One region of the Peribacillus sp. NPDC097675 genome, then DNA from elsewhere that is predicted to be linked to it. Evidence: riboswitches for the same ligand, from Rfam matches in the RefSeq annotation. Region 1 holds a riboswitch; the other holds the start of a gene.
The links. A riboswitch is a leader RNA that binds a small molecule or an ion and turns the genes downstream of it on or off. The one in region 1 is predicted to bind cyclic di-AMP.
Positions count from the first base shown of each region.

Region 2: another riboswitch for cyclic di-AMP. It lies ahead of ACQKL5_RS20790 (cation:dicarboxylate symporter family transporter); the one in region 1 lies ahead of ACQKL5_RS13910 (TrkH family potassium uptake protein).

Region 1 covers NZ_JBNNSK010000008.1:218,940-222,822, forward strand. Annotated here, with positions in the region: gene ACQKL5_RS13900 (hypothetical protein) at 1-582, opposite strand, end outside; gene ACQKL5_RS13905 (hypothetical protein) at 712-975, opposite strand; cyclic di-AMP (ydaO/yuaA leader) riboswitch at 1,597-1,746, shown strand; gene ACQKL5_RS13910 (TrkH family potassium uptake protein) at 1,877-3,199, shown strand; gene ACQKL5_RS13915 (PadR family transcriptional regulator) at 3,347-3,883, opposite strand, start outside.
Region 2 covers NZ_JBNNSK010000021.1:3,866-7,748, reverse strand. Annotated here, with positions in the region: gene ACQKL5_RS20800 (D-alanine--D-alanine ligase) at 1-270, opposite strand, end outside; gene ACQKL5_RS20795 (hypothetical protein) at 428-1,213, opposite strand; gene ACQKL5_RS20790 (cation:dicarboxylate symporter family transporter) at 1,481-2,743, opposite strand; cyclic di-AMP (ydaO/yuaA leader) riboswitch at 2,917-3,064, opposite strand; gene ACQKL5_RS20785 (efflux RND transporter periplasmic adaptor subunit) at 3,239-3,883, opposite strand, start outside.

The sequences.
Region 1 (3,883 bases):
GAAGGTAAACACAACGGCTTCTTTTTTGGAAAAAGTCTTGCATGTGAAAGAAATGTTTACTAGGTCGAATAAGCCAGCCCTATAGATTGCCTCAATCGATTCCAACAGACGCTGCCTAGTGAAAAGGGGATTGGGTTCCGAGACGATTTCCTGATAATCGAATATCACCTCTTCCGACTTCGAGACCGACATCCGATAAGCGCCCATCAGCAACAGACGTTTGGCCGAAATCGTCAACCCTTTGAATGCATCACGGTAAAAGAAGCAATATTTCTTGCAATAGCGGTCGGTTTTCCTATTAAAGCCCAGGTTACTTGTTGGACCAAGGTTGAACTTATACAACATCTCACCATCTTGTTGTACGGGCACGAATATCTGGGGGAGCTCTCCTTTTGGCGATGTGAAATTCCTGACGATCTGTTTCATGTATTTTTCCGAAGTGCCCACGCCATTTGCCATCATATGAAGCGGACTTTGAATGACCCCATCCCAATCACTATGCAGCAAGGAGTACAAACACGTATCAAATTCTGTGGAAGATACATGTTTCAATAAATAGTGGTACGTTTCTTCATAAATCATACGGTTTCGTCTCCTTTTGTGGCTGCCTTCATCAGTAGGGCAGGGTTTAGTAATTCATCCAAAATGCTTCTTCATCTTCACGCATGACAATATACTGTTCATAACAGATGCTGTACCATTTCGTTTTGTTCATCTTCGATGGGTTGTAATTTTCCGAAACGAGGCAGCCGTCTTTTTCAAGACTGAGAATGGTCCGCTTGATGGTGGCCTCTGACCAGAACGGTAGCGATAGGTATGGACGATCCAATCCCTCCCGTCCCGTTCCACTCCGCATGTCTCAATCAAGGTGTGGAGGTGTGCCAACATCACTGCCTTTGATAAGCCAATCGTTTCGGCCAAATCAGGATTGAACCCCGAGCTATATTCCTGATCTAGTAACGTTTCCAATTCCATTATCATCCCTCCCGTATGTTTGGACTGAACCTTTCGAGGATTCAAGTTGTGTGTATCGAACGGAACAATCTTCACTGTCTATATAAACCTTAAGACGGAAAAAGTAGCATGTCTGAAAAAATAATTTTAGAAAGGAATAGGGTAGAAGGAGAGGGGAATCGATTGTGTTAAAAAAGAGAAGAGATAGGTGAGTGCATTCAGTGGTTTTTATATAAATCATGATCGTGCCATGCCAGCTATTAGGTACCATTACCTTTAAATAGGAGGGGAATGTATTGAGCTTAGTTACTTGGTTTGCCGTCGCCATTGGCACAGCTGTCGCAATAGGTTTATTCGGAAGAGTGAAAAGGAAAAAATAAAACCGTTTCTTCATTTGTCTTGCCTTCTTTGATAGGATTTTTATGTTGTTTACTTTTCGGATCCAGAAGTTTTTGTGACACAAAAAGAAGCAGAAAATCCGTCATGACTTTTTCTTTTTAAAACGATAAAAAGAGAAAAAATCATTAAAATCAAGGATAGAGATGTGCGAAGAATCATGCATATATACCCTAAGGAAAAACTATCCAATAAAAGTGTTTACATCATCAAAAAACAGGAGTAACATAGCTGTAAATTAATCAATCATCTTGATCGCTGAATCCGTATGGAACGGGGAAACCAATTTTGTAGCAGCCAATTTTTGCTACTTGGGGTGAATCCTTCATTTGAAGGTAGGGTTACTTCTTGACCCGAATCCGACAGCTAACTTCGTAAGCGTTAAGGAGAGGATGGTGAAACTTGTGATCATGCAGTAGACCACGGGGGGCATCCCTTTTTGGTCTTTTTTTGTTTGGCTTTTTAGTCATTTTCTTTTTAAAAAAATTAAGATTAATAGAGACGTTAAAAGGAGAAAGGGTTTCGTATGAAATTAAAATATCGTCAGTTCAATCCTTCTCAACTACTTGTACTTGTATTTTTATTTTTTATCATTTTAGGTACAATTCTGTTGAAATTGCCTTTTTCAACAACCACCTTTGTTAGTTGGACGGATGCCCTTTTCACTTCAACATCCGCTATGACTGTGACAGGTCTTGCTGTAGTGGATACGGGTACGGCTTATACCACTTTCGGACAATTAGTGATTCTCATGCTTATACAAGTTGGTGGCCTGGGAATTATGTCTTTTGCCGTGCTTATTTTCATGGTGTTAGGAAAGAAGATAGGGTTTAAAGGAAGGTTAATTATTCAACAGGCTTTAAATCAGACGGCTCTAGGAGGGGTCATCAAATTAGTTAAAAATCTATTTTTATACTCCTTTACTATTGAAATCATTGCCATGTTGATCTTGGCTATAAGGTGGGTTCCGGAGTACGGATGGGGAAAAGGGATGTATTATAGCTTTTTCCACTCCATATCCGCTTTTAATAATGCCGGATTCTCTATATGGTCTGACAACTTGATGGGGTACGTAGGTGATCCAATAGTAAACCTTGCGATATCGTTTCTGTTTATCCTAGGGGGAATAGGTTTTACTGTTTTATACGATATCTGGGATAAACGTAGCTTCAAGAAATTAAGTCTCCACTCAAAACTGATGCTGGTTGGTACTTTTGTTCTGAATGTTTTGGCTATGCTTGTCGTTTTCTCTATGGAATACCATAATCCTAATACGTTCGGGACAATGTCTTCATTAGGTGACAAGCTTTGGGCATCGTACTTCCAAGCAGTAACTACGCGAACGGCTGGATTCAATACCCTCGATATTGGCAATTTACATGAAGCAACGATTACATTCATGTTGCTATTAATGTTCGTCGGGGCTGGGAGCGCCTCAACGGGTGGGGGAATCAAGCTTACAACGTTTTTGGTGATTATTTTGTCAGTCTTAACCTTTTTGAGTGACAAAAGGCAGATCACCATAGGAAATAGGGCAATAAAGGAAACCGTAATTGTCCGGTCCCTTGCTATAACTACAATAAGTATTTTATTTATTTTCTTAAGTACATTCATTTTAAATATTACAGAGCCAGAGCCGTTTCTAAAAATATTATTTGAAGTGATTTCAGCTTTTGGAACAGTGGGTTTGTCTATGGGAATCACTGCAGACCTTTCGGATTTAGGTAAAATCATCATCGTATTTATCATGTTTCTAGGCAAATTAGGTCCTTTAACATTAGCCTTTTCTCTAGCAAAACCTAACCAAGAAATAATCAGATATCCAAGCGAAGATATCTTAACAGGTTAAAGGGAATTTACTTATTGAAAGAAAGGGTATTTCTTCCTTGAAGTCACGAATGTGAGAAATGCCGCGATGGTACACATAAAAAAACTGCACGCTCATTGTTAGAGACACCTAACAATGGAGCGTGCAGTTTTTTATTGAATGTATTCTTTAAATTTCCCCTTGTTGAATCCGTCCGATTAACTCCTCAAGCCAGGATATGGTGTGATCTGTTCTGGAAGAAAAGTATTCACCTAAATAGTCCACAAGCTTATCTTTATCTTGATCTTTTTTCATCTTCATCTGTTTTTCGAAATCCGCAATTAGCTCCCACTTTGCAATTAGCTTCTTTTTGTTGTTTTTCAGGATTTCGACTACCTTATCACGGTCTACATACTTGATGTTTGCTAAACCTACGACCGTCTCACCGATGGAACCTGCATTTTCAAACATCTTATAGATTTTATTCGGTAGTTCTTCGCGACCTTTAGCCGTAATACCGAATACTTGTTTATCTGGTCGATGTTCTTCTTTTATGATTTCCACTATCTCGATTAAGCCTTGTTTGACTAACGAATCAAAATGATAATACAGTTTACTTTCTGTCAGCCCACCTAGTTGATCGAAGGGTATGGGATCAGAAAGTTGCTTTTTTAACTTATAAGGATAATTGTTATCCTCCATCAGTTTGCTCAATATGAAAACTTG
Region 2 (3,883 bases), on a different contig from region 1:
CCCCGTAGACCCACTGTCTTCATCAGTTAAATGTGCTTGCAAAGACAATGGAGATGACAGTTTGTCAGATGATAAAGCCAATTCCTCCACAGATTTTGCCGGTTCAGTCAACTTTGGTCCATTTACCCAAGAACCTTCTTTTGTTATGTAAATCGGATATATATCAAACTTTGCTAAATCGAGAGCTTTAATGACCGCTAAAGCTGTCTGCAAAGAAACATCATGTTCTGCAGATTTTCCACCATAAAGCAAACCAAGTTTAGTTTTCATGAGTTATTACCCTCCAATATTCTTTTAACCATATTCCATTGTATCATTTTACACTAAAGCGGGAAAAGTGAAACTTCCAAGCTCCCTGGGTACAATTATAAGTTATGCGTCTGGCTGCAAGTCCTACGACCATGATTCTTAGTGAACGAAAGAGGAATTATTTATAAAGAGTCGTATTTATGACGCTTTCCCAGACCCTTTCTTTACGTTGAAAAGTAAGAAAGGCATCAGGCCCTTGTACTTTCCTTCCTATAAAATCATCATGCATCTCATCCATGTTCAAATAATCTCCCACAACCCATGCTGGGATCTCTATTTTTGCCCTTGTATACTTGACATGTCTAAAAGAAAAAACGACACCTTCCGCCAAAATAGGAGCAAGAGAAGAAATAACTTCTAAAGGTATTGTCGGCAAATCTTTCTTCTTCCTCATTCCTAACCACGATCTTTCCACCTTCAATGATTCTAGTTTTGAAGGAAGCAAGTTTCCCAGCATCTTATAGTACGTCGAGATCGAACGAAAGTAAACTTTATTAAACCATCCATCGTCCTGGGCTAAGTATACAAATTGGTTATTCAATTTACGAAAGAAAGGAGGATGATCTAAATGATTTTTGGTATGCCCTAGATATAGGAGTTCTGCTAATTCCCTTCCATCCACTTCTTCTAGACTATCTGCTTCTTCAAAGTCAATCCAACAGAAATCACCATATGCACGGACATCCTCTTTTAAAAGCTTAGTCATGTTTTCGGATGACACGCTCTCAAGCAAGACATTTAAATTGTACTCCCCACCATCATATTGATGTTTCAATAATAAGATGGAATTCATGCCATTTGGCAGGGAATAAAAAAATTCCCGAAAAGTAAGGCCGTTAAAAAGGATAAATCGTTCGGAAGCCTGCATATGCATATATAAGATGTCATTGCCTTCATTTTTCATATTCACATTCCCCCCGACCCTTTCATCATTGATTATATTTTATCAAACTTTTCATTATTCACGAAGGTTATAGTATATAGAATTACAAATCCCTCTATAATAAGAAAACAGCCAGATATTAACTTCCCAATGTATTTATACATTAAAGGAACTAGACAGGAGATAAAAGAACCAAATTGTAGTATATGAAAGATGATTATTCCAACTTCAATGGCCTTTTGCAAATAAAAAACTCCAGAGTGTTTTCACCCTGGAGTTTTAACCATATTATGAAGCTTGTTCGAGTTTATCATTTTCTGCTGGTGGGTTAAATTGACCTTCCCACTTAGAAATGACAATCGCCGCAAGAGAGTTACCGATAACGTTAACCACTGTACGACCCATATCAAGAATACGGTCAATACCTGCAATGAATGCTAGTCCTTCAATTGGGATACCGACACTTCCCAATGTCGCTAAAAGCACGACGAATGATACGCCTGGTACACCGGCAATCCCTTTAGAGGTAATCATTAACACTAACATTAGCGTAATTTGCTCATAAGCGCTTAGGTCTATGCCATACATTTGAGCAATGAAAATTGCAGCTAAAGCTTGATATAATGTAGAACCATCTAGGTTGAAAGAATAACCCGTTGGAATAACAAAGGATGTAATATGCTTAGGACATCCCGCTTTCTCCATCTTCTCCATGATTCTTGGAAGAACTGCTTCAGAACTTGCTGTAGAAAATGCTAAAATTAATTCTTCTTTTAAAATCCCAATTAACTTAAAGATACTGAAGCCGACGAATTTTGCAATCAGCCCAAGAATGACAATCACGAAGAAAATCATTGTCCCGTAAACAGAAAGGGCTAATTTCCCTAATGGAATTAAGGATGATAATCCGAATTTAGAAATTGTCACACCGATTAGTGCAAACACCCCGATTGGAGCAAATTTCATAACCATATTCGTTAAGTTGAACATGCCTTCCGCCGCACCTTGGAAGAAACGGAAAACTGGTTCTCCCTTTTCACCGATGGCTGCAATGCTTAGTCCAAACAAGACTGAGAAGAAGATGATGGCAAGCATATCGCCTTCTACCATTGCTTTGATCGGATTAGATGGTACAATATGAACAATTGTGTCTATAAAAGATTCATGTTCCTTAGATTCAGCTGTATCAACATAGGTAGAAATATCAGTTTGTTCTAGATTCCCCATGTCCACGCCTGCACCAGGCTGAATAATGTTAGCTGATAATAAGCCTACGCCAATTGCAACTAGTGTTACTACTATAAAGTAGGATAGTGACTTCGCACCTAATTTCCCTACTGATTTTAAATCGCCCACACCTGCAACTGCAACAATAAGGCTAGAAACGATAATTGGAACGACGATCATTTTTATCATCCGTAAGAAGATATCGCCTAATGGTTGTAGATAGCCTTGGGCTGTCTCGCTTCCATAAAATATAGCACCTACGATAATCCCTAGAATTAAGCCAGCAAAAATTTGAGTAGCTAAACTCGTTTTGAATTTCTTCATTTAATTTCCTCACCTTCCATATAGTCTTTGATGTAAAAACATTTGTCTCGGTAAGGGAAACAAGATACTAATAAAAAGAAAAAAATTTTTCTGTATATTGAAAAACTTCTATCCTTACGCTTAAAAAAAAGACACACTACGTGTCATTTTCCCTTTTCGCGTGTTATTCACACATGTTCCCTCGAAGACGCTTACGGGGTTAGCTGTCGGGTTAGGAATCGGAAACACAATGGCCCTTTCATCTCTGAATTCACCCCTAGCGGATTAATCCGCAAAAATGGTTCCCCCGTTCTTTTTTATAAGATTAAGCGAACTAACTTATATTAAAATATTATACTAAAAATATAAATCTGTAAATATATTTTGATATCCAAGCCTTGATACACATTGATAAATTCTGAATATTAAGAGCTATTTTAGTTTACACTTATTGTTTAAATAGGTAATTAGTTTAAGGACAAAAAAGGTTAATAACTAATTTCAGATCAATATGAATTATTTTTCCAAAATTCCTAGTAAAATGTATCTAATTTTCTCCCGGGTGGATAATTTCTTAAAAGTTCCGGAATTTATTTTTTCGATACGAAGCGGTGTAATGAAATGCGAGTGGTTTTTCACTACCTTTTTTGGATCTAGCAAAATGACATCGCCAACTGTTGGACCTTTAAGGATTTCCTGCTTCCCTTTTGCCTGAGCCCCTTTTGTAAGGTATTGACGATTCACATATCCTTTATTGGTTAATGCATAAACATGTGGCTGCTTGCCATCATGTACCGCTATTGTGGGTACGACCGGCACTCCCGCCTTCACATTCGTTATCACCGTAAGGTCAACCTTTGAACCGGCTAATAACGGTTCAGTCACTTCCGGATCTTTCACGATATTCGCCTGGAATGGATATCTATTTTCTTCATTAAGATTGGGCTCCTCTTTTGGATAAGAATGTATACGACTTATTGTTCCAGCCAAATTCTTATTCAAATCAGGAGAAATTGCCTTTAACTCCATTCCCACCGTTGCCTTCTTTAACTGTTCTTCAGTAAAGGTTCCTTCAATAGCCATTTCTGAAGAAGCGATTGAAATAATCGGGTTCGACAAATTCTTATTGATGTTTTTCACTGTACCGTCCGCCTGACTTGT